Regions from separate parts of the Nocardioides sp. GCM10030259 genome, predicted to be linked through region 2. Evidence: predicted binding sites of a transcription regulator. Region 2 holds the regulator's gene; each other region holds the start of a gene.
What was found. The regulator LexA, encoded in region 2, represses DNA repair genes until DNA is damaged. The targets are predictions, from matches to a motif close to TCGAACANNTGTTCGA.
Positions count from the first base shown of each region.

Region 1: a site for LexA is predicted at 3,656-3,671, ahead of ACFQQI_RS12925 (DUF222 domain-containing protein). Genes of this name have one in related genera too.
Region 3: a site for LexA is predicted at 3,456-3,471, ahead of ACFQQI_RS20370 (HNH endonuclease signature motif containing protein). Genes of this name have one in related genera too.

Region 1 covers NZ_JBHTDF010000016.1:103,374-113,614, forward strand. Annotated here, with positions in the region: gene trpS (tryptophan--tRNA ligase) at 1-696, opposite strand, end outside; gene ACFQQI_RS12910 (GNAT family N-acetyltransferase) at 757-1,398, shown strand; gene ACFQQI_RS12915 (MFS transporter) at 1,281-2,513, opposite strand; gene ACFQQI_RS12920 (phosphotransferase family protein) at 2,577-3,542, shown strand; gene ACFQQI_RS12925 (DUF222 domain-containing protein) at 3,868-5,127, shown strand; gene ACFQQI_RS12930 (transglycosylase SLT domain-containing protein) at 5,111-6,010, opposite strand; gene ACFQQI_RS12935 (acyl-CoA dehydrogenase family protein) at 6,042-7,211, opposite strand; gene ACFQQI_RS12940 (DUF6285 domain-containing protein) at 7,208-7,549, opposite strand; gene ACFQQI_RS12945 (carboxymuconolactone decarboxylase family protein) at 7,546-8,115, opposite strand; gene ACFQQI_RS12950 (VOC family protein) at 8,115-8,681, opposite strand; gene ACFQQI_RS12955 (class I adenylate-forming enzyme family protein) at 8,687-10,204, opposite strand; gene ACFQQI_RS12960 (acyl-CoA dehydrogenase family protein) at 10,204-10,241, opposite strand, start outside.
Region 2 covers NZ_JBHTDF010000002.1:98,116-108,356, reverse strand. Annotated here, with positions in the region: gene ACFQQI_RS00840 (SigB/SigF/SigG family RNA polymerase sigma factor) at 1-419, shown strand, start outside; gene ACFQQI_RS00835 (hypothetical protein) at 466-846, shown strand; gene ACFQQI_RS00830 (DUF3052 domain-containing protein) at 854-1,267, opposite strand; gene ACFQQI_RS00825 (LysM peptidoglycan-binding domain-containing protein) at 1,421-1,771, opposite strand; gene lexA (transcriptional repressor LexA) at 2,052-2,804, shown strand; gene ACFQQI_RS00815 (phosphatase PAP2 family protein) at 2,911-3,714, shown strand; gene ACFQQI_RS00810 (alkaline phosphatase D family protein) at 3,718-5,367, shown strand; gene ACFQQI_RS00805 (alkaline phosphatase family protein) at 5,364-6,602, shown strand; gene ACFQQI_RS00800 (MXAN_6640 family putative metalloprotease) at 6,662-8,218, shown strand; gene ACFQQI_RS00795 (ATP-dependent DNA helicase) at 8,220-10,112, opposite strand.
Region 3 covers NZ_JBHTDF010000025.1:188,234-198,474, forward strand. Annotated here, with positions in the region: gene ACFQQI_RS20360 (ATP-binding protein) at 1-2,627, opposite strand, end outside; gene ACFQQI_RS20365 (hypothetical protein) at 2,969-3,310, shown strand; gene ACFQQI_RS20370 (HNH endonuclease signature motif containing protein) at 3,490-4,767, shown strand; gene ACFQQI_RS20375 (acyltransferase) at 4,815-5,504, opposite strand; gene ACFQQI_RS20380 (MmcQ/YjbR family DNA-binding protein) at 5,544-5,894, shown strand; gene ACFQQI_RS20385 (alpha-hydroxy-acid oxidizing protein) at 5,907-7,067, shown strand; gene ACFQQI_RS20390 (hypothetical protein) at 7,187-7,339, shown strand; gene ACFQQI_RS20395 (M14 family zinc carboxypeptidase) at 7,428-10,241, shown strand, end outside.

The sequences.
Region 1 (10,241 bases), on a different contig from region 2:
GGGGTCGTCGAGCATCTCGACGATGCCGGACGGCGAGGAGGCCGACTTCGACATCTTCGCGGTCGGGTCCTGCAGGTCGGTGATCTTCGCGGTCGCCTTGAGGATGTACGGCTCCGGGAGGCGGAACGTCTTCTTGTAGCGGCTGTTGAAGCGCTGGGCGAGGTCGCGGGTCAGCTCGAGGTGCTGACGCTGGTCCTCGCCGACCGGCACGTAGTGGGGCCGGTAGAGCAGGATGTCGGCCGCCTGGAGCACCGGGTAGGTGAAGAGGCCGACGCTGGCGGCGCCCTCGCCGCCCTTCGCGGACTTGTCCTTGAACTGGGTCATCCGGCGCGCCTCGCCGAAGCCGGTCAGGCACTGGAGCACCCAGCCGAGCTGGGCGTGCTCGGGCACCTGCGACTGCACGAAGATCGCGGAGCGGTCGGGGTCGATGCCCATCGCGAGCAGCTGCGCGGCCGCGCGCAGGGTGCGCTCCCGCAGCACCTTCGGGTCCTGCTCGACCGTGATCGCGTGCAGGTCCGCGATGAAGAAGAAGGGCTGGTACTCCTCCTGCAGGTCCACCCACTGCCGCAGGGCGCCGAGGTAGTTGCCGAAGTGGAACGAGTCGGCCGTCGGCTGGATGCCGGAGAGCACGCGCGGGCGGGACGTGGACGTGCCCTGCGCCGACGCGGCGACCTCGGGAGCGGTCGTGGTGGACATGGCGGTCATTCTCGCCTATCCGATTGCGGCGACGGGCGCGGGGTTGGGAGGGTTCGGACCATGCTCCGAGTGGTGGGCCCGGGTCGGGCCGAGGTCGAGCGCGGGCCCGCGCCTGACGAGGTGGCCCTCGCGGCCGCGCTGGACGCCGCGTTCCGCGACGGCACGGCGACCAGCGTCGGCTGGTGGGTCCCGGTGGGCGACTGGGCGGCACGGCGTACGGCGTGGCGCCTGGGCTTCTCGTACGCCGGAGTGCTGCGGGGCTGGGCCGACGGTGGCGACGCCTGGGCGTTCACGCTGCGGCACGACGACGTCCTGCTCGGGGCGGTCGGGATCTTCCGCTTCGACGACCCGGAGCTCGGCTACTGGACCCATCCGGACGCCCGCGGGCGGCGCCTCACGACCCGTGCCGGCGCGCTGGTCGTCGACCACGCGTTCGACACGCTCGGCCTGGCCCGGCTCTCGGCGTACGCCGCCACCGGCAACGCGGCGTCGCTCCGGGTGCTCGAGTCGCTCGGGATGCGGCGCACCGGCGTCCAGCGGCGCGCCGCACGCACCGGGGACGGGCGGACCGTCGACCTGGTCGGTTACGACCTGCTGCCGGAGGAGCGCTCCTCGCTGCGGCGGTGGGCCGCGGCCGACCACAGCAGCACCGCGATACCGGCCACCGAGAGCAGCGCGCCGACGAGGGCCGGCGCGCGGTAGCCGTAGCCGGCGGCGATCACGAGGCCGCCCAGCCACGCGCCGAGCGCGTTGGCGATGTTGAGCGACGAGTGGTTCATCGCAGCACCGAGCGTCTGCGCCTCGCCGGAGACCGCCATCAGCCGCAGCTGCAGGTTGACGACCAGCACCGAGCCGGTCGCCGTGGTCAGGAAGACCATCGGCAGCAGCCACCAGCCGTACGGCGCGGCCGCCCACACCGCCAGCATCACGATCCCGGACGCGACGCCCGACCCGATCAGGGTCCGGAACACCGACCACTCGCCGAGCCGGCCGGCGACCCAGGTGCCGGCGACCATGCCCACGCCGAACGCCGCGGTGAAGACCGGCACCGCCGACTCGGGCAGGCCGCTCACCTCGGTGACGATCGGCGCGATGTAGGAGTAGACCGCGAACAGGCCACCGAAGCCGACCGCGCCCGCGAGCAGGGTGAGCATCGCCTGGCCGTTGCGGAAGAAGGTCATCTCGCGGCGCCCGGTGGCCTCGGGGTTGCCGGGCACCCGCGGCACCACTGCGAGCACCATCACCACGGTGAGGAGCGCGAGGCCGGCCGCCGCGAGGTACGCCGCGCGCCAGCCGACCTGCTGGCCCAGCCACGTCGCGGCGGGCACGCCGACGACGTTCGCGACCGAGAGGCCGAGCATCACGCTCGCCACCGCGCGGCCGCGGCGTCCGGGGGCGGCGAGGTCGGCCGCGACCAGGGAGGCGACGCCGAAGTAGGCACCGTGCGGGAGCCCGTCGAGGAACCGTGCGACGAACAGCACACCGAAGCTGTCGGCAGCCGCGCTGAGCGCGTTGAACGCGGCGTACGCCGCCATCAGGCCGACCAGCAGCGCGCGTCGCGGGAGCCGCGCGCCGAAGATCGCGATCAGGGGCGCGCCGACCACGGCGCCCAGCGCGTAGGCGGAGATGAAGGAGCCGGCGTGCGGGATCGAGACGCCCACGCCCTCCGCGACCTGCGGGAGCAGGCCCATGGTGACGAACTCGGTGGTCCCGATCGCGAAGCCGCCGAGGGCGAGCGCGAGGACCGCCAGCGTGTAGTGACGGGTTCCGACCGGCGACTGGTCCGCGGCGGCAGGGGTCGGGGCGGTCGTCGTCACGGGCACGAGTCTGCAACCGGTCGACCCTCGTGCCCTATTCCTGACTGGCCTAGTGTGCTTGTCGTGCCGACTGCTCCGACCGACCAGGCGACTGACCTGCTGGCCGCGGTCCGATCGGCCACCGGCGGCCTCGTCGACGACGTGAGCGAGGCGCAGCGGCTCCCCGCCGGCGCGTCCCGGGAGACGTGGCTCCTGTCACGTCCCTCCTCGTCGCCGCTGGTGCTCCGGCTCAACACCCCCGGCTCCCTCGACGGCGACGCCCTGCTCCGCGAGGCGGCGCTGATGGAGGTGGCCGGCGCGCACGGCGTACCCAGCCCGGCCGTGCTGGCCCACGGCCGTGGCCCCGGCCCGCTGGCCGACGGCTACGTGCTGATGTCGCACGTCGCCGGCGAGTCGGTGCCGCAGCGCATCCTGCGCGACCCCGCGCTCGCCTCGGTGCGGGACGGGTTCGCCGCCGAGTGCGGCCGCATCCTCGCCGCCGTGCACACGGTCTCCCCGGCCGCGCTGCCCACCCTGCCCACCGAGGACCAGCTCGACTCCTGGACCGGGATCCTCGCCGACCAGCCGGACCCCCACCCGATCCTGGAGTACGCAGCAGCCTGGCTCCGCCGGCACCGGCCCTCCCCCGTCCCGCCGCGCCTGGTGCACGGCGACTTCCGGCTCGGCAACCTGATCGTCTCCTCGTCCGGTGTCGAGGCCGTGCTCGACTGGGAGCTCGCCCACCTCGGCGACCCCGTCGAGGACCTCGCCTGGCTGACGCTGCGCGCCTGGCGCTTCGGGCACGCGCCCGAGGTCGCCGGCTGCGGATCGGTCTCCTCGCTCCTCTCGTCGTACGTCGACGCCGGCGGCGACCCCGTCGACGCCGACCGGCTGCGCTGGTGGCAGGTGATGGGCTGCCTGCGCTGGGGCGTCATCTGCCTCTTCCAGGGCAGCCGCCACCTCACCGGCGCCGAGCGGTCGGTCGAGCTCGCCGCCGTCGGGCGCCGGGTCGCCGAGGCGGAGTACGACGTGATGCTGCTGCTCGGCTGAGCTCTTGCCAGCACCCTGCGGGCCCGCTCGCGTCGACGCGGTCTTGCAGCAAAGGCGGTACGGCTGGCGCGGAGTTGCCGTTGCCGGCGAGGCTGCGGGTCGGCACCCCGAGGTAGAGCAAGTCTTCGAACACTCTTTCCTATTTAAGCACGAGATGCTAGGCTCGGCGCAAGCGTTACATCCACGACGCCGACCACCGGATCGGGGTCCAGGGCATCGGGGATGAGCGCCAGTCGCGAGGGTGACGTGATAGTCCGGGCAGACCGGGCCTCCAGGAGCGACGACCAGTCCATGACAGGTCGTGCCCACTCCGAGGAGGTCGTCGATGACCCACCCGGTCCTCGCCGCGGTCGCCTCCATCGAGGAGGCGCTCAAGACAGTCGCGGACGTGAACCCGACCTTCATGACCACGACGGAGAAGGCGGCCGCGCTGCGCGAGCTCGTGCGCACCGAGTCCCGGGTGGCCGAGCTGCGGCTGCGGATCCTCGCCGACGCCGACGCCGGCGACGTCGCCGAGACCACCGCCGCCCACACGTCCGCGGAGTGGCTCGCGACCCAGACCCATCTCCGGCACGAGGACGCCCGCGCCGACCTCGCCCTCGCCGTCGCGGTCGACCGGCGCTGGTCGGTCCTCGGCGGCGCGCTCCGCGCCGGGGACGCCACCCTCGCCCAGGCCCAGGTCATCGCCCGCGCCCTGGCCGCCCTGCCCGGCGACGTGCCGGCCGACATCCTCGCGTCGGCCGAGGAGACCCTGGTCGGACACGCCGCGGACTTCGGGCCCCGCCCGCTGGCCCGGCTCGGCGCCCGGATCCTCGACGTGATCGCCCCCGAGATCGCCGAGGCCGCCGAAGCCCGGCGGCTGGCCGACCTCGAGGCCCACGCCCAGCCCAGGACTCGGCTCAGCCTGCGTCGCCGCGGCGACGGCACCACCCGCCTCGCCGCGATCGTGCCCGACGCCACCGCCGACCGGCTCGCCGCCTACCTCCAGGCGCACACCAACCCCCGCAAGAGCCAGCGCCCCCAAGACGGTGACCCGGTCGAGCGGCTGTCGTACCCGCGTCGGCTCGGGCAGGCGTTCTGCCAGCTCCTCGAGGCCCTCGACCCCACCCGGCTCCCGATCCACGGCGGGGACGCCACCACCCTCATCGTCACCATCGACCTCGAGGACCTCCGCAAGGAACTAGCCACCGCGGACCTCCTCGGCACCGGCCACGTCCCCGGCGCCGACCAGCCGAGCCGGATCACCGCTGCCCAGGCCCGACGCCTCGCCTGCACCGCCCAGCTCATCCCCGCCGTCCTCGGCGCCGACTCCGAGGTCCTCGACCTCGGCCGCACCCGCCGACTGTTCAGCCCCGCCCAACGCAAGGCGCTGCTGCTCCGCGATGTCACCTGCCGTGAGGAAGGCTGCGACATCCCCGGCACCTGGTGCGAAGCCCACCACCGGCTCCCCTGGACCCACGGCGGCACCACCGACCTCGACAACGCCCAACTCCTCTGCAACCGCCACCACCACACCGCCCACGACCACCGCTACCAGACCGAACGACTCCCCAACGGCGACGTCAGATTCACTCGACGGCAATAGGCCGTTTCACCGGATACCCCACAGGCAGCACGTAGGTCGCGCGCACGTGGCGGTACAGCACGCGCCAGTGCCAGTAGCCGCGATAGGTGATCTCCGATCGCTGCATCGTGCGCGCGTAGGCCGACACCGCGCCGACGTAGTTGTCGGACGGGTTGTAGTGCCACAGCGCCTCGGCCATGTCGCCCGGAGCCCCGTTGCTCCTCAGGAGCCGGGCGGCGGCGAGGATCGCGTCCTGCGGGTCGTTGATGTCGCCTCCGGCCCCGTAGATCTTCCACGTCGACGGCAGGAACTGCATCGGTCCCTGCGCACCCGCCGTGCTGGTGCCGCGGATGCGGCCCATCCGGGTCTCGACCAGGTGGATGGCGGCGAGGTAGTTCCACGGCACTCCGGTACGGCGCTGCGCCTGCCGGTAGTATCCGCGCAGCTCCGACGGCGGCGGTGGGGCGACGATCCGCCAGCGCGGCAGGCGGGGTTGCGGCTCGGTCATCGAGTAGAGGAGCGAGCCGGCCCGGAGGTCGCTGCGGACGTCTCGGGCCGTCGACGGGTCGAGGCGGGCGACGACCCTTCGGACGAAGGCGGTTCGGGCGGTCACCAGCGCACGGACGGCCAGCTGGTGGAACTCCGCCGCGCGCCGGACGTCGGCCCTCGTCGCCTCACGGTCCCTGATGGTCGCCGCGGCACCCTCGAGCCGGTCGGCGAGGGTCGAGGCCTTGTCCGTCGTCGGCGTCGGGGACGCCGGCGTAGACGGCGTTGCCTCCGACGCCCGCGACCGGGGCTCCGCCTCCCGCGGCTCCGAGCCGGCGCAGGACGTGAGCAGGCACGCGGCCAGCGCGAGCGTCGCGGCTCGTCGAGCCGCGCGGCTGGCGTCACCGAGCTGGGCCATCAGCCCATCCTGCACCAGAGCCCAAGCCGTGTCAGCGCTCGCCGAAGTCCCACCCCTCGCCGCCGTCGTAGCTGCGCAGCAGGCGCTTGGCGACGGACTGCACGTGCACCTCGTCGGGGCCGTCGTAGAAGCGCGCGAGGCGGGCGTTGCGGTACATCCGGCTGAGCGGGGTGTCGTCGGTGAGCCCCTCGGCGCCGTGGACCTGGAGGGCGCGGTCGACGACGCGGTGCAGGGTGCGTGCGCCGGCGACCTTGAGGGCGCCGATCTCCACGCGGGCCTGGTCTCCGGCGTCCATCCGGCGGGCGGCGGCCAGCGTCATCAGGCGGGCGGACTGGATGTCGGTCCACGAGTCGAAGACGTGCTGCTGCATCAGCTGCTTGTCGGCCAGGCGCGAGCCGTGCGCCTCGCGCTCGTTGAGGCGCCGGCACATCAGGTCGAAGGCGCGCTGGGCCTGGCCGAGCCAGCGCATCGCGTGGAAGATCCGGCCGGGGCCGAGGCGCTCCTGGGCGATCCGGAAGCCGGCTCCGCGCGGCCCGAGCGTGTTGCCGAGGGGCACCCGTACGTCGTCGTACGCGACCTCGCAGTGGTCGGAGGCCATGCCGAGCACGGGAGTGTCGCGGACGATCCGGTAGCCGGGGTGGTCGGTCGGCACGATGATCAGCGAGAACGACTCGTGCACCGGCGCCTCGGTCTCGGTGCGCACCATGACGGTGGTGAAGCGCGCCTGCTGCGCGCCCGTCGTGAACCACTTGCGGCCGTTGATGACCCACTCGTCGCCGTCGACGACCGCGCTCGTCCGCAGCAGCGTCGGGTCGGAGCCGGCCACGCCCGGCTCGGTCATCGCGAAGCTCGGCCAGAACTCACCGCGCACGATCGGCTCGAGGTATCGGTGGCGCCACTCGTCGCTGGCGTGGCGGTCGAGCATCAGCGAGTCCTGGAGGGTGAACGTGCCGAGCGCGAGCTGGCCGTACTCGCTGCGCCCCTGCACCTCGTTGACGTGCACGTAGTCGAGGAACGGCAGGCCGCCGCCCCCGAGGTGCTCCGGATGGCCGATCGCCCACAGGCCGGCGTCCTTCGCCTGCTGCTGCAGGTCCGCGAGCACCCGGGCCGCCTCCGGGCCGCCGGCGTCGAGCACCGGCTCGGCCGGCTCGACCAGGTCGACCATGAACTCCTTGACACGGGCGCGCAGCTCGGTGCTCATGCTTCCTCCAGGTAGCGCGGGTTGCTGACGGCGACCTTCGCCCGTGCCCAGGTGGCGAGGGCGGCCGTGAGCTCTGCGTAGAGGGGGGCGTCCTCGTCGAGCCGAGCTGCGAGTACGGCGAGCTCGCGGTTGTCGCGTACGCCGAGCGCCGCCAGCCGGTCGGCGTGCGCGGCCTCGTCGGCGGGCGCGGCGGCGAGCTGGCGGCTCACCGTGGCCAGCACGTTGCTCGCCACCCGCCGGTGCAGCCGGTCCCGGGCGCCGTCGCCGGCACCGTCGAGGAACTCGCGCACGGCGTCGACGAGCTCGACCGGGTCCGGCCGGTCGTACGCGTCGCTCACGAGTCGTCGAGCTCGGTGCGCAGCGCGCGGCTCATCACCGCGTGCATCTGGTAGAGCGCGGTGATGTAGGTGAGCTCGAGGACCTGCTCGTCGGTCAGGTGCTGGCGCAGCCGCTCGAAGACCTCGTCGGCGACCCGGCCCCCGTCGTGGACCAGCGCGTCGGCGTACGCGAGCACGGCGCGCTCGGCCTCGTCGAAGCGGTCGGACACCTGCCATCCGGGGATCGCCGCGATCTTCTCCTCGTCGACGTCGAGGGCCCGCAACGCCTTGCAGTGCTGGGAGAAGACGAACTGGCTGCCGACCGTCCAGCCGACGCGGGTCTGGCCGAGCTCGCGCAGCACCGGGTCGAGCATCCGCCGGTCGGAGCGATAGAGCGCGAACCCCCGGACGGCGTGGTCGAGCACGTCCGGCACCAGGGCCATCACCGTCCACCAGTCCCCCGGCGTGCCGTCGGCGGTGCCCGGTTCGGCGACCGGGTCGCGGCCCTTGCCGAAGACGTGGTCGTACATGGTCGTGACGATCGGTGCGTTGTCGTCGGCGCGCGGGACCTGGCGGAGCCGGGGCATCAGGTGGCGACCCGCCGGTCGGCCGCCGTGCGCGGCTCGTGCCGGGCCTCGTCCGGCCCGATCTCGCGGGTCCACGCCGCGAACTCGAGCAGGATGCCGTCGGGGTCGAAGAAGTACAGCGACCGGATGAAGACGCCGGGGTGCATCTCGGCCGCGACGCCCCACTCGCTGTCGTCGTGGTTGAGGATGAATCCGGTGCGTACGCCGGCCTCCTCGAGCCTGGCCTTGTACTCGTCGAACCGGTCCGCCGGGATGGTCAGGGCGACGTGGTTCATCGACGCGACCGCGCTCACGATCTCGCCGTAGCCGGGCAGGTCGGCGGCCGACGCGATGCCCGGCGCCGGGTCCGGCGCGTCGGGGAACCAGAAGAACGCGAGGTACGAACCGGGCGCCACCTCGAAGAAGAAGTGCTGGCCACCCCCCTCCGGCAGCTCCAGCGTCTTGACCAGCGGCAGTCCCAGCACGCCCTGGTAGAAGTCGACGGTGCGCTGCATGTCGGAGCTCACCAGCGCCAGGTGGCAGAACCCCGTGATCTCGAACGGTCGCTCGCTACTCGCTGTGGTCATGGGCGTCACCTCACCATCGCCCGCACGGCCTTCCGATCGGTCTTGCCCACGCTCGTGAGCGGGACGCTGTCGACGATCAGGACCTCGCGGGGGTACTTGTAGCGCGCCAGGCGGGCCCTGGCGTGCTCCATCAGCTCTTCCGGTGTCGCGGTCGAGCCCGGGTGCAGCGCGACGACCGCGACGACCTCCTCGCCACTCTTCTCGTCCGGCTTGCCGACCACGGCCGCGGCCGAGACTGCCGGGTGCTCGATGAGGGCGTCCTCGACGTCGCGCGGGAAGACGTTGAAGCCGCCGCGGATGATCAGGTCCTTCACCCGGTCCACGACGTAGAGGTAGCCGTCCTCGTCGAAGCGGCCGACGTCACCGGTGTGCAGCCAGCCGTCGACGACCGTGGCGGCGGTCTGCTCGGGGTCGTTCCAGTAGCCGAGCATCACGCCGGAGCCGCGGACGCAGATCTCGCCCTCCTCGCCGGCGGCGAGCCGCTCGCCCAGGGGGTCCATGATCGCCACCTCGTGGTGCGGCAGCGGCTTGCCGACGCTGCCGGGCCGGTTCTCGGTCACCGTCGAGGCCGAGATCACGGCGCTCGACTCGGTGCACCCGTAGCCCTCGAGGATCGTCACGCCGAACGTCTTCTCCACCCGCTCGCGCAGCGCGGGGAGCAGCGGCGCGCCACCGGAGCCGAAGGACTCCAGCGAGCTGAGGTCGTAGTCGGCGTGCGGCAGGTCGAGCAGCATCTGCAGCATCGACGGCACCACCGGGCTGGACTCGAGCCGGTGCTCCTGCACGAGCTCCAGCCAGCCCTGCGGGTCGAACCACCGCTGCAGCACCGCCACCTGCTGCCGGTCGGAGTGCATCCCGCCGATCACGACGATCAGCCCGTAGGCGTGCGAGAGCGGCAGCGGCAGCAGTGACCGGGTCGACGACATCGTGCGCCCGACCGCGGCGATCCCGCTGCCGGCCTCCCAGAGCCCGAGGTGGCTGAGCATCACGCCCTTGGCGCGCCCGGTGGTGCCGCCCGTGTAGAGCAGCGCGGCGAGGTCGTCGTCGGCGCGCGGCTCGATCGGCGCCGGGTCGGCGGCCTCGAGCTCGGCGAAGGGTACGGCGTCGGGCGTGCCCTCGGGGACGTCGCCGATCACCACGAGCGTCAGGTCGAGACCGGCCGCTGCGCCCGTGATCAGCGGCAGCAGCTCGGGGCTGACGATCGCGGCCCGGGCGCCGGAGTCCTCGAGGATGTGCCGCAGCTCGGGCTCGGTCTGCAGGAAGATCACCGGGGTCACGACGGCACCGGCGCGCCAGATCGCGCGGTAGCCGACGAACACCTCGGGGGTGTTCATGGTCATCACGACGACCCGGTCTCCGGGCTCGATCCCGAGCCGGCGCAGGCCGCCGGCCGCGCGCACCGAGCGGTCCTGGATCTCGCCTGCGGTGTGCCAGGTGCCCTCGAAGAAGAGCGACTCGTAGTCGCCGAGGCGCTCGTGGGACTGCTCGGCCAGCAGGGCCAGGTTGTGCGCACCGACGGTCATCACTTCCCCTTCCCGGCCAGGGCCAGGCCCGCGACCT
Region 2 (10,241 bases):
AGATCCTCGGCTGCGAGGGCGAGCTGACCCAGCAGCTGGGCCGGGCACCGCGCCCCTCCGAGATCGCTGCCCACCTCGACGTCGACCTCGAGCTGGTGGTCGAGGCGCTCGGCGCCAACGGCTGCTTCGCGCCGGTCTCCCTGGACGCGACGACCAGCGACGACGACGAGGCGCTCTCCCGGCGCCTGGGCCACGACGACGCCGGCTTCGACGTCGCCGAGGCGCGCGCCCTGCTCGCCCCCGTCCTCGCCCAGCTCACGCCGCGCGAGCGCAAGATCGTCGAGATGCGCTTCTTCCGCGGCTGCACGCAGGCCGAGATCGGCAGGGAGATCGGCGTGACCCAGATGCAGGTCTCCCGGCTGCTGACCCGGATGATCGCGCGGATGCGCAACCAGCTGAGCGTGGCGCACGCCGCCTGACCGGTGTTCCATGCCCGGTTCGCCGCGCATCGGACACAATGTCCGTGTGACGGGTGCGACGGGTGGGAAGCGGGCGGGGTCCCGCCGCGGACCCCGCCGCAGGCGCAGGTTCCAGCCCGCCCTGCTGCTGCTCGCCCTGGGCATCACCGCCTGCGTCCTGGCCTGGGGCTACCTGGTGTACGCCGCCATCGACTTCGGCGCGACCGCCCGCGGCGGGGACGCCCGCGCGTGGTGGTTCCTGGCGATCGCGTCGGTCGGCGCGGTGGCCTGCCTCTTCTTCGGGCTGATGCTGGTGGCGTTGCTGACCCGGCGCCTCGGCATCAGCAGACCCCCCACGCCGCGCGGCTCGGCAGAGTCGACCGAGACCGACGGCGGCTCCGACGACGAGCCGCCGCGGCCGATCGGCGGGCGGCGCGCGGCGCGGTAGCGACGTCTCAGCGGTCCGCGAGCCGGCGCACGAACTTCAGCCCCGACCAGGTGTCGTCGACGGCCGCCACCTTCACGTCCACCCAGCCCAGCCGGAGGCCGAACTCGCGGACGACGCCGTCACCGAGGTCGCTGTCGATGCCGAGCGCCCGCTGCGCCGCCTGCTTGGGCCAGCACACCCAGACCATGCCGGCGGTCCGGGTCCGCTCGAACAGCACCGGCAGCCGCGCCTCGAGCGCCGCGCGCCTGGTGTGGAAGGTCAGGGTCACGTCGAGGCTGTCGGGCCGACCCGGCAGGCGGCGTACGACGTGGGCGCCGGTCGTCCCGAGCTCGAACCCGTCGGGCGCGCCGTCGAGCAGCACCACGTGCTCGTCCTTGACGCCCAGCTTGCGCAGCAGCGGGGTGCCGGAGTAGCCGGCCATGGCGGCAGCGTAGGGACACCGGCCCCGAAATGACCTCGAGGGGCGGAGCCGGCCAAGGCTCCGCCCCTCGCTTCCCCGGTTATCGCCGGCCGGGGTCGAAGCGGCCGGCGAAGTGTGTGACCCGGTGGTCTGTGCGGGATCAGTCGATCGGACTCACTCGACCGGGACCAGCAGCCGCTGGCCGGCGACGAGCATCCCGGAGTCGAGCGCGTTGAGCTTCTCGATCCGCTCGATCATCGAGCGGACGTCGCCGTCGGTGGCGGCCGCGGAGGCGATCTCCCACAGGGTGTCGCCCGGGCCGACCTGCACCACGGCGGTGGGCTCCGGCGTGCCGGAGTCGCGGGTGGCGACCGAGCCGCCGGCCAGGGCGACGCCGACGGCGAGCACGGCGACGAGCGCGAGGAGGACCACGACGGCGCGGCCGCGCCGGGTCAGGCGGACCGTGCTGCGCGGACGCGCGGCGGGCCGGCTGTGGAACATCTGGTCGATCGTCATGGTGCTCATCTGGTGACCTCCTGGGGAAGTGGTCCCGCCTCCGGGACCTCGGGTCTCTGTGTCGTCGAGAGCAGTTCTAGTGGCGACCACCGACAGTCCCTCGGGACCGGTCCGGACCACCCACTCGATCAGCCGTTCGATCGAACATGTGTACGACGTTAGAGCACGTGTTCGAACGACACAAGGCCTTCGCCGAACATTTGTTCGATCACCTCGAATCCCCTCGGGCACCGACACGCGGTTCGAACAGATGTTTGAACCCGGCGGCGGGGAGGACTACCGTGAGCCCATGGCGAAGACGGCAGGGAAGAAGATGGCCGGGAAGACGCCCGGCAAGATGACGGTCCGCGAGCTGCCCGACGGCCCGGCCGACGCGACCGGGCTCACCCCGCGACAGCAGCGTGTCCTCGCGACGATCAAGGACTCGATCGAGAAGCGGGGCTACCCGCCGAGCATGCGCGAGATCGGCGAGGCGGTCGGGCTGACCAGCTCCTCCAGCGTCGCCCACCAGCTCAAGGTCCTCGAGGAGAAGGGCTACCTCAAGCGCGACCCCCACCGGCCGCGCGCCCTCGAGGTCTTCCTCCCCGAGGTGATGGCGGCCCGCCGTTCCCTGGGCACCGCCGAGGAGTCGACGTACGACGAGACGGGTCTCGGCGACAGCGTGCCCGCAGCGTCGTACGTCCCGCTCGTCGGCCGGATCGCCGCCGGCGGGCCGATCCTCGCGGAGGAGCGCTACGAGGACGTCTTCCCCCTGCCCAAGCAGCTGGTGGGCGACGGCGAGCTCTTCCTGCTCGAGGTCTCCGGCGACTCGATGATCGAGGCGGCCATCTGCGACGGCGACTACGTCGTCATCAAAAAGGAGCAGACCGCCGACAACGGAGAGATCGTCGCGGCGCTCATCGACGGCGAGGCCACGGTGAAGACCCTGCAGCGCAAGGACGGAAATGTGTGGCTGCTGCCGCACAACCCCAACTACGATCCCATCGACGGCACGAACGCCACCATCCTCGGCAAGGTGACCGCCGTGCTGCGACGGGTCTGATAGGTCGAATTCCCTACAACATCGGGGAATCACCCGATCGGACCCCGAGGTTGATCGGGTGAATACCCGATGGGCACGGGGAGGGATGATGGAGGACGCTGGTGCTGTGACGACAGCGCCTGCGGTGGCACGCACGCGGACCCTCCCGATCTGGGCCCGCGGCCTCCTCGAGCTGGCCCTGATCCTCGGGCTCTGGGTCCTCTACAGCCTCGCCCGCCTGCTCGCCGACACATCGATGAAGCCGGCCCTCGACCGCGCCAACGACCTGTTGCACATCGAGAAGCTGCTCGGCATCGAGTGGGAGGTCCCGCTCAACCAGCTCTTCAGCGACTACCGCGTGATCGGGCTGGTGGGCAGCTACTGGTACGCCACCTTCCACTACATCGTGACCGCCGGTGTCCTCATCTGGCTCTGGCGCCTGGGCACCGACCGCTATGGACCAGCCCGCCGCGCCCTGGTGATCGCGACGCTGGCGGGCCTGGTCGCCTACCTGTTCATGCCGACCGCGCCGCCGCGGTTCATCAGCGGGTACGTCGACGTGCTCAGCCTGCACGCGGCGGACGGGTGGTGGGGCGCCGACGCGTCCGCGCCGCGCGGCGTCGGCGGGCTGACCAACGAGCTCGCGGCGTTCCCCTCCCTGCACGCCGGCTGGGCGCTGTGGGTGGCGCTGGCGCTGCACGTCTACGCGACCCGCAAGTGGGTCCGGGTGCTCGGTTGGGTCTACGCCATCGGCACCGGCATCGTCATCGTCGGCACCGGCAACCACTGGGTCATCGACGCCCTCGTCGGCTGGATGATCGTGCTCCTGGCCTGGGTGGTCGCGATGGCGCTTGGCCGGGTGCCCCTGCGATGGCCCCGACGAACAACAGGTGAACGAGCAGAACCCGGGGGGACGGCGGTCGTTGAGTGAGGCGTGACAACGCCTCTCCTCCCGCGTCGCGCCGTCCTCGCGACCACCGGCGCGATCGGCGCCGTCGCTCTCGCGCCCGGCGCTGACTCCGTCGCTGCGGCTGCGCGCTTCCGCCACGGCGTCGCCTCCGGCGACCCGCTCCCCCGCGCCGTCGTCATCTGGACCCGCGTGACGCCGACGGCGGCCAGCACCCCGGGCTCGGGCCGCGGCCCGACGGTCACCGTGCACTGGGAGGTCGCGACCGACGAACGCTTCCGCCGCGTCGTACGACGTGGGCGCGCCACGACCGGACCCGACCGCGACCACACCGTGAAGGTCGACGTGACCGGGCTGGCGGCGGACACGGCGTACCGCTACCGCTTCCGCCTCGACGGCGAGACCAGCCGCGTCGGCCGCACCCGCACGGCGCCCGCGGTTGACAGCGATCCGGCGAACATCCGCTTCGGGGTCGTGTCGTGCGCCAACCTCCAGGCCGGCTGGTTCAGCGCCTATCGCGGCCTGGCCGCGCGCGACGACCTGCACGCGATCGTGCACCTCGGCGACTACCTCTACGAGTACGGCCCGGGCCAGTACGGCTATGGCGCCAACGACGTCGACATCCGGCCGCACGTGCCGGCCCACGAGATGCTCTCGCTGGCCGACTACCGCCAGCGGCACGCGCAGTACAAGGAGGACGCCGACCTCCAGGACCTGCACGCGAAGTACCCGTGGATCATCACCTGGGACGACCACGAGGTCACCAACGACCAGTGGCGCGACGGCGCCGAGAACCACAACCCCGACCTGGGCGAGGGCGACTACCGGCGCCGCCGAGCCCGGGCGCACCGGGCGTACGACGAGTGGATGCCGGTCCGGATGGACGGCACCGCCCGGCTCGGCGACGGCACACGGCTCTTCCGCCGGTTCCGGTTCGGCCGGCTGCTCGAGCTGAGCATGCTCGACCTGCGCACCTACCGGGACGGCCAGCTCGAGGTCCCCGGTCACCGGGTCGACTCGCCCGACCGCACGATCGCCGGCGCCGAACAGCTGGAGTGGCTCAAGCAGGGCCTGTCGTCGGACGCTGCTCAGTGGAAGGTGATCGGCAACCCGGTGATGATCGCGCCGGTTGAGCTCGGCTCGCTCCCGCACGACCTCGTCGACCCGGTCAACGAGGTCACCGGCCTGCTGCCGCGCGACGGCGTCGCCTACAACGTCGACCAGTGGGACGGCTACACCCACGACCGCCGCCGGGTGCTCGAGCACATCCGGGACCACCAGGTCAGCGACGCGCTCTTCATCACCGGCGACATCCACTCGGGCTGGGCGTGCGAGCTGCCGTACGACGCCTCCACGTACCCACTCGGCGACTCCGCCGGCGTCGAGTTCGTCTGCGCGTCGGTGACCTCCAACAACCTCAAGGACATCACCGGCTCCCCGGCGCGGACGACGAGCGTGGCGGTCGAGAACGTCATCAAGGCCGCCAACCGGCACATCCGCCACCTCGACTTCGACAGCCACGGCTTCTCGGTGCTCGACGTGACCGCGACCCGCGCGCAGATGGACTGGTACGTCATCGGCGACCGCGCCGACCACGCCACCCCGATCACGTGGTCCGTCTCCTACCGGACGCGCACCGGCACCGGCCGGGTCGAGCAGGTCGGGGGGCCGCTGTGACGACCACGCGCCGTACCTTCCTCAAGACCGGCGCCGCGGGCCTGGTCTTCTCATCGGTCCCGGGCGTCGCGCGCGCCGCTGCCGGCACCCGTCGGCGGGCGTACGTCGTCGTCATCGACGGCTGTCGTCACGACGAGCTCGACAGCGGGCTGACGCCGCGGCTGGCGGCGCTGCGCGACGGCGGCCTCCGCTTCCCGCGGGCCCGGTCACTGCCGGTGATGGAGACGATCCCCAACCACGTGATGATGATGACCGGGGTGCGACCGGACCGCAGCGGCGTGCCCGCCAACTCCGTCTACGACCGGGCGCTCGGCGAGGTGCGCGACCTGGACCAGCCGACAGACATCCGCTGCGAGACGCTCATCGAGCGGCTCAACCGGCGCGGCCGCACCACCGGCACCGTGCTGTCGAAGGACTACCTCCACGGCATCTTCGGCGAGCGGGCCACCCACCGCTGGGAGCCGCAGCCCTCGCTGCCCGTCACCGGGCACGCGCCCGACCTGTTCACGATGCAGGCCGCGCTGACGATGCTCGAGGAGCTCGACCCCGACCTGATGTTCGTCAACCTCGGCGACATCGACCGCTTCGGCCACGCCGACCTGTCCGGCACGACGCTGCGGCTGGCGCGCCGCCTCGCACTGGCCGACACCGACGCGCACATCGGCCGGTTCGTCGATGCGCTGCAGGAGCAGGGCAAGTGGGACGACGCCCTGCTGATCGTGCTCGCCGACCACTCGATGGACTGGTCGACGCCCGACAAGGTCGTCAGCCTGGCGAGGGCGCTCGACGCCGACCCGCTGCTGGCCGGGCAGGTGCAGATCGCCGACAACGGCGGCGCCGACCTCCTCTACTGGACCGGCCCGACCGACCAGCACGACGAGGCCGTGGGGCGGATGCTGGCGGTCGCGCGGGCCCAGCCCGGGGTGCTCGAGGCCCACGACCGCCGCGAGCGGTCGCTGCGGCTCGGTCCGGAGGCCGGTGACGTGGTCGTCTACTGCCGTGCCGGCTGGCGGTTCAGCGATCCCTCGCCGCTCACCGACAACCCGATCCCCGGCAACCACGGGCACCCCGCCACCCGGGCGATCCCGTTCTTCCTGGCCGGCGGCCATCCCGTCGTACGCCGTGGCCGGGCGAGCACCCGCATCGCCCGGACCGTCGACGTCGCGCCGACGCTCGCGGCGTACTTCGGCGTCGGCTCCCCGCAAGGCGGCTTCGACGGCCGCAGCCTCCTGTAGTGCGGTTCGACACGCGGTCGGTTGGGCAAATCTTGGCGCGGTCGGGGACAGTAGGGCCCATGCGCTTCCCTCTCGGCCGACGACTCCTGCCGGCGACGTGTGTGCTGCTGGTGGCACTGACGCTCGCCGAGCCCGCCGGCGCGACCGGGAACCCGGACCCCGCGACGTCCGAGCAGGGCGTGCCCGCCGAGTCCACCGACGCCGCCGCGGCCGCACTCGACCAGGTGCAGGAGCTGCTCGCCCCGCAGGCACCGGGCCTGAGCCGCGAGCAGGCGAGCACGGAGCAGGAGGGGCGCGACCTCACGCTGGCGCTGCGCGACCTGCGGCTGCGCATGGACGACCTGTCCGCCGCCGACCGCGCGGCGGCGCGACGCGCGACCCGTCGTCCGGCGGCCAACGCCGCTCAGGACTTCGGCGCGGTGCGGGTGCACTGGAAGTCCACCAACACCGCCATCACCCCGCAGTGGGTGAAGAAGGTCGGCAAGGTCGTCAACCACGTGCTGTCGACGTACGCCGCCGCCGGCTACCGCGCGCCGAAGCCGGACGGCACCGGCGACAAGGTCGGCGGCGGCACCAACCTCTTCGACGTCTACCTCGTCGACTTCGACCAGCCCGGCCTCTACGGCTACTGCGACACCGACGTCGACCCGGCGCCCGCGGGGCCCTACGACGCCCCGGCGTACTGCGCCTTCAACCACACCTTCTCCGAGTTCCCCCGCACCCCCACCGCCAACCTCAAGGTCACCGCGGCGCACGAGCTCTTCCACGCCGTGCAGTTCGCCTACGACTACAACGAGGACGCCTGGTTCATGGAGGCCACGGCGGTCTGGGCCGAGGACGAGGTCTACGACCGGATCAACGACAACCTCCAGTACCTCGACGTCAGCCCGCTGCGCCAGCCCGGGCAGCCGCTGGACCAGTTCGGCGACGCGCTGCGGCAGTACGGCGAGTGGTTCTTCTTCCGCTACCTCAGCGAGCGCTATCCCAAGGCGCAGGGCGGGATGCCCACGATCGTGCGGAAGATGTGGGAGCGCGTCGACGGCGCCGCCGGAGGGCCGGACAGCTACTCCATCAAGGCGGTCGCGCAGGAGCTGAAGAGCCGGGGCACCGACCTGCGGCGCGCGTACGCAAGGTTCGCCGACGCGAACCGGCGGCCGCAGCGCACCTACGAGGAGGGCGCGTCGTACCGACGCTCCCCCGCCCGCGGCATCACGTTCACCCGCGAGAACCACGACACCGGGTGGCAGCAGGCGCGCGTCGACCACCTCGCCAGCAAGACCATCGCCGTGCGACCGACCGCGGAGCTGAGGCTGCACCGGCTCCGCGTCGAGGTCGACCTGCCCCGGAAGAAGCGTGGCTCGGCCGCCGTGCTCACGTGGTACGGCCCCAAGGGCAACGCGCACCGGGAGATGGTCCGCCTGTCCAAGGACGGCGTCGGCACCGCCAAGACCCGCTTCGGCGCGAAGCGGGTCAGCCGCGTCGACCTGACGATGTCGAACGCCAGCATCCGGTCGAAGTGCTGGCAGGGTCAGGTCAACGGCATCGAGTACTCCTGCCGCGGCGTCCCGCGTGACGACCGGATGGAGATGAAGTACCGCATCCGCGCGGTGCGGTAGCTCAGCCCTTCGCGAGCCGGGTCAGCGCCTGGCGCACCACCGCCGGGTCGGTGGTGGTCCACATCGGCGGCAGGCTGGCCTTGAGGAAGCCGCCGTAGCGGGCGGTCGCGAGGCGCGGATCGAGCACGGCGACGACGCCGCGGTCGGTGTGGGTGCGGACCAGGCGGCCGGCGCCCTGGGCGAGCAGCAGCGCGGCGTGGGTGGCCGCGACCTGCATGAAGCCGTTGCCGCCGGCCTGGTCGGCGGCCTTCTGGCGCGCGCTGAGCAGCGGGTCGTCGGGGCGCGGGAACGGGATCCGGTCGATGAGCACCAGCTGGCAGGTGTCGCCGGGTACGTCGAGGCCCTGCCACAGGCTGAGCGTGCCGAAGAGGCAGGTGTAGGGGTCGCCGACGAACTGCGCCGCGAGCTCGGGCAGCTGCGCGTCGCCCTGGGCCAGCGTCGTCAGGTGCGGCAGCCGCTCACGGACGACCTCGGCGGCGGCCTCGGCGGCGCGCCGGCTCGAGAACAGCCCGAGGGTGCGCCCCTCCGCCGCGTCGACCAGCTCGACGATCTCGTCGAGCACGGCCGGCGCCATCCCGTCGCGGCCGGGCGGCGGCAGGTGGCGGGCGACGTACAGGATCGCCTGCTTGCCGTAGTCGAACGGGCTGCCGACGTCGAGGCCACGCCACGGCATCGCGTCGCCGGTGGTGGCCGGGGCCGGCGCTCCTTCGGCGACGCGCTCGCTCGGCTTGAGCCCGACACTGGTCGCCACCGAGGAGAAGTCGCCGCCGAGCATCAGCGTCGCGGAGGTGAAGACCACGGTCTTCTCCGACAGCAGCTTGTCGCGCATCGGGCCCCAGACCTGGAGCGGCGCGACGCACAGCCGCGGCGGCATCCGCTCGGTGCCCTCCGAGAGCCACAGCACGTCGGTGTCGAGGTCGGCGGCCATCCGCTCGGCGGTCGCGAACACCTCTTGCACGGCGCCCTTGGCCTGCTGGCGGCCGGCGTCGCCGTCGTCGTCCTTCTCGGTGCCCTTGGGGTACGCCGAGACGCAGGCTCGCGCCGCGTCGCGGACCAGCACGAGCGCGTCGCCGAGGGCCTGCGGAATCGCGTCGAAGCGACCCGGGCGCGCGTCGGCCATCGCCTGTCGCAGCGCGTCGGCAGCGTCGGCGAGGTCGTCGGCCTGGTCGCCGTCGACGTGCCGCTGGCTGCGCCGGGCGGAGCGCTCGACCTCGGCGGCCCACAGCTCGTCGGTGGCCGCCTGGGTCACCCGCGTGGTGAGCTCGTGGGCCTCGTCGATCACGACGACGTCGTACTCCGGGATCATCGGCACCCCCTCGATCGCGTCGATCGCGAGGAGCGAGTGGTTGGTGACGATGAGGTGGGAGCGCTGCGCCTTCTCCTTCGCGCGCTCGGCGAAGCACTCCTGGCCGAACGGGCACTTGGTCGCGCCCAGGCACTCGCGGTGGTTGACGCTGACCTGGCGCCACTCGCGGTCGGTGTGGCGCGGCGCGTTGTCGCGCTCGCCGCTGCCGCCCTGCTCGGACTCCTCCTCGGCCCAGGTGCGCAGCTCGAGCACCTTCTTGCCGAGCGACCCCTCGGGCAGCACGACGTCGAGCGCGCCCTGGTCGTCGGGCACGCCCTCGCGGATGCGGTGCAGGCAGGCGTAGTTGGAGCGGCCCTTGAGCACGGCGTACGACGTGTCGGCCCCTGAGTCCTTCACGGCCTCGACCAGCCGTGGGAGGTCGCGCTCGACCAGCTGGTGCTGGAGCGCGAGCGTCGCGGTCGCCACCACGACGCGGTCGCGGTGGAGCAGGCTCGGCACCAGGTAGGCCAGCGACTTGCCGGTGCCGGTGCCGGCCTGGACGAGCAGGTGCTCCTCGCTCTCCATGGCCTCGGTGACGGCTTCCGCCATCCGCACCTGGCCCGCGCGCTCGTGACCCCCGAGCGCCGCCACCGCGGTGCTCAGCAGCTGCGTCACCGTGGGGGTCGGGGTCTCTGGCACCCGAGAACCCTAGCCGCGGCCACCCCCGGTTGATGCGCG
Region 3 (10,241 bases), on a different contig from region 2:
TGGTCGCGGGCTTCACGGGCGGCGCGGCGCAGCAGGCGCAGCGCGACTGAGCCTTGTCCGGTCAGGAGAGCGACCTGAGCGCCGCGCCAACTGCAGTACGCCGCGTCGAACGGCCGCCCGATCCGGCTCCACTCCCGAGCCGCCGAGGCCCACAGATCGACACGTGGATCACCCGCGAGGCGGGAGAGCTCGGCGGCCCTCGCGCACCGGTACGCCTGCTGCGCCTGGCTCGCGACGTCGGTGGGGTCGTCGCGGTCGAGGAGGTCTGTCACACGGCGGCGCAGCGTGGCGCGTCGCGCTGGGTCTTCCTCCGCGAGGTCCGCGGCCGCCCGGACCGCGAGGACCTGGCATTCGCCGGCCATGATCGCGTGGACGCGACCACTCTCGGACTGGAGCGACTCGCTCAGTCGGTCGTAGGCATCGTGAGCGCGTCCCGACCAGAGCTCGCACTCTGTCACGACGGCATTGAACTCTGGGTCGAGCCTCGCCGCGCCGATCTGGGACATCACGGCGCTCAGCCTTTGGGCGGCCTCCTCCCGTCTGCCGCGGACGGCGTCGAGCGCGACCCGGACCTCGTGGAGGGGCGTCTTGTCGTGGGTCGGCGGTCCCTGGGTTCTGCCGTCGACCATCGCCGCGGCCTCCACCAGGTGGCCGGCGCGCAGCCAGCCGAGGGCGATGTTGTACCGGACCGCGGCCGCGACGTAGGTATCGAGTGCCCACTCGTCGGCCGCGGCGAGCGCGTCGCGACCGGCTGCGACCAGGGCCGTCGTCCCGCCGCCGAACTTGAGGACGAGGTCGGTCTCGATCCCACCGAGCCACGTGTCGCCGATCGGATCGGGCGGGGACGGCACGATGCGGTGGGCTTCGTCGAGGAGCTCGCGGATCTCACTCAGCGATCCGCGGTCGGCCAGGTGGATCGCCTGTACCGTCAGCGCCCGGCGAAGCTCCATCGGGTCGTCGATCGACCGACACACGGCCACGCGGCGCCGGTCGACGTCCCGCACCTCGGCGGCCCGGCCGGCGAGGTGCAGGCAGTTCGCATACTGGAGCAGCGCGCGCACCAGGCTCCGTCCGGGAGGCGCGGTTTCGAAGAGCGCTACCGCGGTCGCAGCTCGCTCGACTGGCACGGGGCCGTCGACGAGCTCCGTCTCGTAGCCGGCCGCTCGGTACAGCACCTCCGCGGCCACGAGCGTGGGCAGCTCGTCGACGCGGTCGAGCACTGGTTGTATGACTTCCCACGCAAGCTCGATCTGTCCGGAGTACAGGAGGGCGTCGACGAGGGCGATCTCGGCGTCGATCCGACGCAGCCCAGCGTTCTCGTCCAGGTCGCCCCCATCGGCCCACAGCTCGAGGGCGCGACGCCATTGCCGGGCTTCCTCCTCGACCGCGATCCGTTCCTGGGCCGACCGGGCTGCCCGGATACGCCAGCCGAGCTCCTCCGTGGCGTCGCCGGCCGCCTGCCAGTGGGCGGCAACCTCTGCGGGCTCTCCGCAGGCTGCGAGCGCGAGGGCCAGCTTGCAGTGCAGCTCGGTCGCCTCCCCCGGGACCAGCCGACGCCTGACGGCCTCGGCCAGCAACGGGTGTCGCAGGGCGACGGCCTCATCGTCGCCATCGGCCAGGAGCCGGCGCCGGTCAAGGCCGCGCAGTGCGGGCGTGAGGGCGTCGGCCGCCATCCCGCTCACGGGGAGCAGGACGTCGATCGGGAGCCCTCGGTCTGCCACGGCGAGAGTGCTGGCGACCTGCTGCTCGGCGGCCGGTAGGTCGGCCACCCGCTGTCCGAGCACGTCGTCGAGGAGGCGGGGCATCGGACCGTTCGCGTCGACGGCGAGTTGCTCGGTGAACAGCGGTAGGCCCCGGCTGCGGGCGTAGATGCGGTCGACTTCTTCGTCAGTGCGCGGATGCGGTGCCGGGAGCATCCGCATCTGGTCAGCGGTCTCGTCGCGTGTCAGCGGCGGTAGGTCCAGGGTGTCGACGTTCGGCAGTCGCCGCACACGCGCGGCCCACGCCAGCACCGGATCAGGGATCGCGGGGTCATCGAGACGGAACGTGCCGAGCACCGGGGCGTTGATCCCGGCGCCCAGCAGGTGCTCGAGCAGGTCGAGCGTGTCGCTGTCGGCCCAGTGGAGGTCGTCGATCAACACCGCCATTCGTCGGCGTGCCACCGCTGCCTCCAGCACCGTATGCACCGCGCTGAACAGCCGCGGCCGGGCCGAGGTCTCCAGTCCCTTGGGCGCCTCGTCAATGCTGACCTCGGGGAGAAGGGAACCGATCGTGCCCCGCACGTACGACGGGCACTCCGTGATGACGTCGGTCAACGGCGCAGCCCGATGCAGTGCCTGGAGAACGCCGGTCACGGGAAGGAACGGCACTTCGCTGGACAGCGGCAAGCCGGCGCCGCGAGCGACCACGACATCCGCGGTGGCGCGGGCCGTGTCGACGAGCCGGGTCTTCCCGACGCCGGCCTCACCGATCACCAGCAGCATGCCGGTTCCCGTGTGGAGGTGTCTCCGTACCGCCGCGAGCTCGGTCTCCCGACCGGCGATCCGGGGAGGGTTCTGCATTGATGGTCCAGCGGGGTTGCTCGCTGCCAGCCACAACCTGTGGAACTTGGCGACGTCACCCCCCATCGCCTCGACGACCAGCTCCAGTACTCCCCAAGTCGGGAGCTTGGGCGAGGAGAAGGTCACCGAGATGGTCGTGTGCGAGCAACCCGCCTGCCCGGCCAGTGTCCGCAGGCTCGGCCAGCCGGCCTCGTGGTGCAGGGCATGAAGTGCGTCGACCAGGTCGCGCTGGGCGCCCGGCGGCAGCTCCGGGCGTGCAAGTCCTCCCACCGGGGCCTCCTGCTGTGCCTCCCACAACGTGACCGCCTGCGTTCAGGATGCTCGCGTTGGAAGGTTTTGTCAGGCACCGGAAGGAGGGAGATCGAGGCTCTGACGGTGGTGGTCCATCCAAGGCAAGGAGAAGGACCATGAACACCAACCACACCAAGAGCTTCATCACCGCAATGGCGGCCGCGATCTGCATCGGCGGAGCGTGGGCCACTCCGGCACAGGCCACGAAGGCTGACCATGGCGCAGGCCGCCCGGCAGCGGTGGACGAGATCGACGTCGGCCAGGTCGTTGCCATGCGCAAGGCGCAGATGGCCCGCGACCACGTCGCCCGCGCGGCCGTCCGGGCAGCCTACGCGGATGACCGGCGTGAGCACGCCGCGTACGACCCGTGGGCCGCAATCCAGGCCGACTACGTCAGGTACGTGACCGCTTCGGCGCATCGGGCCGCCGCAGACCACTGCGCCGCCACAGCGGAGTGAAGGCCAGGGGGTCTCAGCGGAGAGGCCAAGGTCGGGCCTGGCTGCGGCCACCGCAGCGCAGCACGGGTGACGGAGACGTGCCGCGACCCAGGCTCACGGGCTCGCGGCACGTCTCCGGTGCTCCTTCGTCGCCCGGCCAAATCTATAGAACATGTGTGCGAATCGATGTAGAATGAGACATGGCCCTGGAGCAGCTCACGACGACGTCGGCCCCCGTGCTCGACGGTGTGCTGGATGCTGCCGCAGAGGCCACCCGCGCTGAGACCCTCGCCGCGGCGCGCAGGTTCGAGCTCGCGGCGGCCTGGGCGGAGGCGCATCCCGCGCCGGTCGAGGACCTGGTCGATGAGATCGTGGACGAGGCCGGGGTGCTGATCATGTACGGCGACCAGCCGCTGACCATCGCCGGTGAGGGTGCCCCGCAGATGGCGGAGTTCGCGGTCGCGGAGTTCGCCGCCGCCTGCGGGCTGTCCACCTTCCAGGGCCGCGCACTGATCGGGTCGGCGGTGGAGGCCAAGCACCGGCTCCCCGACATCTACGTCCGCACGATCAGCGGGCAGGTGCCGGTGTGGAAGGTGCGTCGGGTCACCGACCGCACCCACCGCCTCACCGCCGCGGCGGCGGCGCAGGTCGACGCCGAGCTCGCACCGATCCTGGGCTCGTGCTCGTTCGCGCAGATCGAACGGGCCGTCGAGGCCGCGGCGGCCGAGGCCGACCCCGAGCACGCCGAGGACACCCGCCTGGAGCCCCACAACGCCCCGCACGTCCAGGTGCGGTTCCACGACGCCCACCTCTACGGCGGGCGGGTCCCGTTCTTCGGGCTGCTGGACTACCCCGACGCCCTCGCCTTCGAGGCCACCGTCCAGGCCAAAGCCGGCGAGCTCGCCGACGAGCACCCCGACCTCACCCTGGATGAGCGCCGCGCCCTCGCCCTGGGCCGCCTCACCCCCACCACCGGCACCGGCGCTGCCAGCCCGACAAAAGAGATCGTGGTCTACGCCCACTACACGCCCGAGGATCGACACGGGATCGTGGACGTCGAGCGCCTCGGCGCCACCACCCTGGAGCAGGTGGCGGAGTGGTGCACCCAGTCCGCCACCAAGATCACCGTCCGGCCGGTGCTCGACCTGGACCTCGAGATCGGCACCGAGACCTACCGGCCCACCCCGCGGCAGCGCGACCAAGCCGTCCTGACCTGCCCCACCTGCGTGTTCCCCGGCTGCGGCCGCCACGCCCGCGGCTGCGACCTCGACCACATCATCCCGTTCGACCCCGACAACCCTGACGGCGGGAAGACGACGTCGTGGAACCTCGCCCCGTTGTGTCGCCTGCACCACCGACTCAAGACATTGGGGTTCTGGACCTATCGGCGCCTGACCCGCACGTCCTTAGAGTGGACATCACCCTCAGGACGGACCTACCTGGTCGACCACACCCACCAACGCCGACGAACCCGCTGACCCCCACCCCACCGGCACCGCCGGTGGGGCAACAACCATGCCCGGGGTCACGCCGACGCGAAGCCCGTCTCCTCGGCGCCGCCGAAGTGGCCACGCAGCACCGGGCGTACGTCGCCGCGGGTGCCGACCCAGCCGACGCCCGGCTCCAGATGACGGATCAACCGGGCGGGGGCACCGCCGACGACCGTGTGGTCGGCGACCTCGCCGCGCACGACCGAGCCGGCCGCGACGACGACGTTCCGGCCGATCGTCGCGCCGGGCAGGATGATCGCGCCGTGGCCGATCCATGAGCCCGACCCGATCCGGACCGGCTGGTGGGCGCCGAACTGCTCGCCGATCGGCAGGTGCGGGTCCTGGTAGCCGTGGCTGGCGTCGCACACGAAGACGTCCTGGCCGAACCACACGTCGTCGCCGACGTCGATCGAGGCGTGCGCGACCAGGCTGCACCGCGCGCCGATCACGCAGCGGTCGCCGATGACCAGGCCGCGCTCGGGGATGCCCGGGTCGCCGGGTCCGTAGCCGACCGAAAGCGTCACGTGCCGCCCGACGAGCGTGCCCGTCCCGAGGTGGATCGACGACGTACCCATGAGCGTCGCCGACGGGAAGCCGATGCTGGTGTCGGCACCGAAGGAGCCGAACTCCTCGGCCGCCCGCGTGCCCGGCGTGATCTCGCCGAGGCGGTCGAGCCAGCGCCAGCCGGCGAGAGCGCCGCGGTTCAGCAGCCGCTTCGTGTGCATGCCCACGGACGGAGAGTAGCCGCCTGCGATGATCCGGTGGTGCCCTGCGCGATCCCCGACTTCCTCGAGCTGATCGCCCAGCTGCCTGCCGTCGGCGACCACCCGACCGACCGGTGGACGCGCTACGAGGTGGCCGGTCACACGTTCGGCTACCTCTGGCCGCGCACCAGCACGGTCGGCCTCAAGCAGACGCTGGCGGAGCAGCTGGCACTGGTGGCCGAGCGGCCCGAGGTCTTCGAGGTGCAGTTCACCGCGGGCGCCTTCGGCTGGGTCGTGGTCCACCTGGAGGGGGTCGAGCGCGACGAGCTCGGCGAGCTGACCTTCGAGGCATGGCGGCTCACCGCGCCCGCGGATCTCGTCGCGGAGCGCGCCGACGAGCTGCCGACGTAGTTGGATACGCGCATGGCGAACTACGCGGACTTCCAGATCGGTCTCTACTTCGCGGGCCTGGGCGGCGAGGTGCCGGCGTACCCGCTCACCTTCGCCGGGCTCGAGAAGGCCGCGCAGGAGAAGATGGAGCACCGCCTCTGGGACTACGTCGCGGGCGGCGCTGGCGACGAGCACACCCAGCGCGGGAACGTCGAGGCCTTCGGCCGCTGGGGGATCGTGCCGCGGATGCTGGTGGGAGCCGCCGAGCGCGACCTGTCCGTCGAGCTCTTCGGCCACACCCTGCCGTCGCCGCTGCTGATGTCGCCGATCGGCGTGCTCGGCGTGATGACCGACGACGAGCACGGCGACCTCGCCGTGGCGGCGGCGTCCGCGAGCTCCGGCGTCCCGATGGTCGCGTCGACGCTGATGCAGGATCCGATGGAGGACGTCGCCGCTGCGCTCGGCGACACCCCGGGCTTCTTCCAGCTCTACACGCCCAACGACCGCGAGGTCGCCGAGAGCCTCGTACGCCGCGCCGAGGCCGCGGGCTTCCGGGGCCTCGTGGTCACCCTCGACACGTGGACGCTGGGCTATCGGCCGCGCGACCTGCAGCACGCGACGTTCCCGCAGCTGCGCGGCTACTGCCTTGCCAACTACTTCTCCGACCCGGTCTTCCGCTCCCGGCTCGCCACCCCGCCCGAGGAGGACCCCGGCGCCGCCGCCCTCGCCTGGGCGCTGATGTTCGGCAGCCCGACGTTGAGCTGGGACGACCTCGCGTGGCTGCGCGACCTGACCGACCTGCCGCTGCTGCTCAAGGGCATCTGCCACCCCGACGACGTACGCCGCGCTCGCGACGAGGGCGTCGACGGCATCTACTGCTCCAACCACGGCGGCCGCCAGGCGGCGAGCGCCCCGGCGCTCGACCTGCTCCCCGCGGTGGTGGACGCGGCCGACGGGATGCCGGTCGTCTTCGACTCCGGCGTCCGCTCCGGCGCCGATGTCGTCAAGGCGCTGGCCCTCGGCGCCACGGCCGTCGGCATCGGCCGTCCCTACGGGTACGGCGCGGTCCTCGGCGGCACCGCCGGCGTCGAGTTCGTGCTGTCCTGCCTGCTCGCCGAGACCGACCTGACGATGGGCCTCAACGGCTACGCCAGCATCGCCGACCTCACCCGGGACGTGCTGGTGCGCTGCTGATCCGGGCACCTCCCACGGCCCAGCCCTTCAGGAACGAAGCTCTGCGGCCGATGTCGAATTCAGGCTCCGTGGTTCGTGGAGTCAGTGAGAGCACGATTCGGCAGCGAGGAGGCGCCGTCATGTGGGACACCCCCCAGAGCAACCAGCAGCACCTGTCGCACGACCTTCCGTGCGCCCGCTGCGGCCACGCCACGCACACCTACCTGGCCTGCAGCGACACCTGTGGCTGCGTGCCGCCCGCCGCTCCCGGCACCGCCCAGCTCGCCGCCTGATCGGAAGTCCACGAGAATCGACGATTGCGGCCCGGTGTGGGCAATGTCACAGTGAGTCCACTGTGACACCTGCCCGGGAGGTCGAACCATGCGTCGCTCGTTGGTCGTAGCCCTTGTCTTCACCGTCATCGCGGCGCTCGCCGCGGGACTGAGCACCGCCACCGCAACACCGACGGCCAACGCAGGCAGGGACCCGGACCAGCTGGACGTCTACACCGCGACGGTGAGGCCGGCCGAGATGCCGGTGGTCACCGAGGCGGGGGTCGACGTGAGCGGCCAGCGACGCGTCGCGTCCGGCGTACAGCTCGACATGGTCCTCGACCAGGCGGACGCCGAACGGCTCCGGAGCCAGGGCATCGACCTGAAGCTCACGCGGGTCAAGGGCGGCCAGACGGTCCGTCAGTTCGCGGCCGCGCAGGCCGTCAGCGGCTTCAACGTCTGGCGGTCGTACGACGAGCAGGGCGGCATCCGCGACCAGCTCTACGCCGCGGCGCGCCAGAACCCCCAGCTCGTCAAGCTGGTGGTGCTCGGCCGGACCGCGCAGGGTCGCGAGATCCTGGCGGTCAAGGTGACCGAGGGCGCGCGCGGCCAGAAGGACGGCCGCAAGCCCGCGGTCCTCTACAGCGGCACGCAGCACGCTCGCGAGTGGATCGCCACCGAGGTGGTCCGGCGCCTGATGAACCACTACATCGACGGATGGCGCGACAACGACCGCTCGATCCGCAAGCTGCTCAAGTCGACCGAGCTGTGGTTCGTCCCCGTCGCCAACCCCGACGGCTACCAGTACACGTTCGACAACGAGCGCCTGTGGCGCAAGAACCTGCGCGACAACAACGGCAACGGCGAGGTCGACGGCGGCGACGGCGTCGACCCCAACCGCAACTACCCCAGCCACTGGGGCTGGGACGAGGAGGGCTCCTCGTCCATCCCCTCCAGCGGTACCTACCGCGGTCCGGCGCCGAGGTCCGAGCCCGAGACGCGGGCGCTGGCCGGGCTGCTCGACCGGATCGGGTTCTCCTTCCAGGTCAACTACCACTCCAACGGCCAGTGGCTGCTCTACGCGGAGGGCTGGCAGACGGGGACGCCGAGCGCCGACGACCCGATCTACTACGCGATGTCGGGCAACCTCGACGACCCGGCGATCGCCGACTTCCACCCGGGCCTGAGCTCCGACGTCCTCTACGTCACCAACGGTGAGACCACCGACTACGCCCACGCGGAGACGGGCGCGCTGGCCTGGACCCCGGAGCTGTCGGAGGGCTGCGACGGCTGCGGCTTCGTGTTCCCGGACGACGAGGCCCTGGTGCAGGAGGAGTTCGAGCGCAACCTGCCGTTCGCCCAGTCCGTGGCCGACTCGGCGCAGGACCCGGACGACCCGGAGACCGTCACCGGCATCGAGACCAAGCCCTTCTACATCGACAGCGAGGACCCCTACAAGCGCAGCAACCCGGGTGTCCAGCTGAGCTTCACCAAGTCGTACGGCGACCCGCAGCCGGTCGCCGTGCTGGCCAAGCGGAGCCTCGGACGGGTGACGCTGCACTGGCGTATCAACGGCGGACGGGAGCACACCGCGCGGACGTCGGAGTGGGAGGGCGGCACGCGGTACGACCCTGCGTCCGTCTACTACCACCAGATGCGCGGCGTCGTGCGCGGCACCGACCCCGGCGACTCCGTCCGGGTCTGGTTCACCGGTGGCGGCGAGCGGAGTGAGTCCTTCACCTACGACGCCGTCTCCGAGACCGACAACGACGTGCTCGTCGTGGCGGCCGAGGACTACACGGGTGCCTCGCCGAACCAGACGGCCGGCCCCCACTACGCCGACACGTACGTCGACGCGCTGGCCGCCAACGGCGAGGATGCCGACCTCTACGACGTCGACGCCGCGGGCCGCCTCGCACCGGACGCCCTCGGCGTGCTCAGCCACTATGACGCGGTGGTCTGGGAGACCGGCAACGACCTCGTGACCCGCACGGCCGGCCTGGGGGGCGGCAACGCTGACCTGCTGGCCCTCGACGAGATCCTCCAGTTCCGTTCGTACCTGAACGAGGGCGGACGGGTGCTGTTCGCCGGCGACTCCGCGGGCCAGCAGTACACCAACAACGTGGGCAACCAGATGTACGACCCGAAGGGCGAGGTCGCCTGCACCCCGCCGCCCGCGGACATCGACCCGCGGCGGTGCCTGCCGCTGTGGGGCTCGTTCGGCGGCGGTGACCAGACCCACGACGTGCTGCAGTACTACCTGGGCGCGTACCTCTCCGTGCCAGCCGACGGCCTCGACGACGCGGGCGCAGCGTTCGACGCCCGAGGCGTCGACGACCCGTTCGCGGGATTCTCGTGGGGCCTCGACGACCCCTTCGCCGACACGAACACGGTCCGCAGGTCGTCGTTCCTGTCGACCAGCGGCATCCTGCCGCCCGACCAGTTCCCGCACTTCGACACCTGGCCGGCCGCGCGGTACGAGAAGCCGGGCGGGCCGTTCGACCCGCACTCGGGCAGCCAGTACGTCTACTCCCAGATCGCCGACGTCTCCTACAAGCGGCTGACCCGCGAGATCGCGGTGCCGGCGGCGGGCGGATCGATGACGTTCTGGACGTCGTACGACACCGAGTCGCACTGGGACCACCTGTTCGTGGAGGCGCGCACGCCCGGCCAGGACAACTGGACGACGTTGCCGGACGCCAACGGCCACACGACGCAGGAGACCGGCGACAGCTGTCCGTTGGCGACCTCCGGCGGCTGGCGGACCCTGCACCCGCACCTGGACCACTACCAGACGCAGGTCGGCGCGGACGCGTGCTCGCCGACCGGTACGACGGGCGCCTGGCACGCGGCGAGCGGGAACTCCGCCGGCTGGCAGGACTGGAGGATCGACCTCTCGGCGTACGCCGGCCAGACCGTCGAG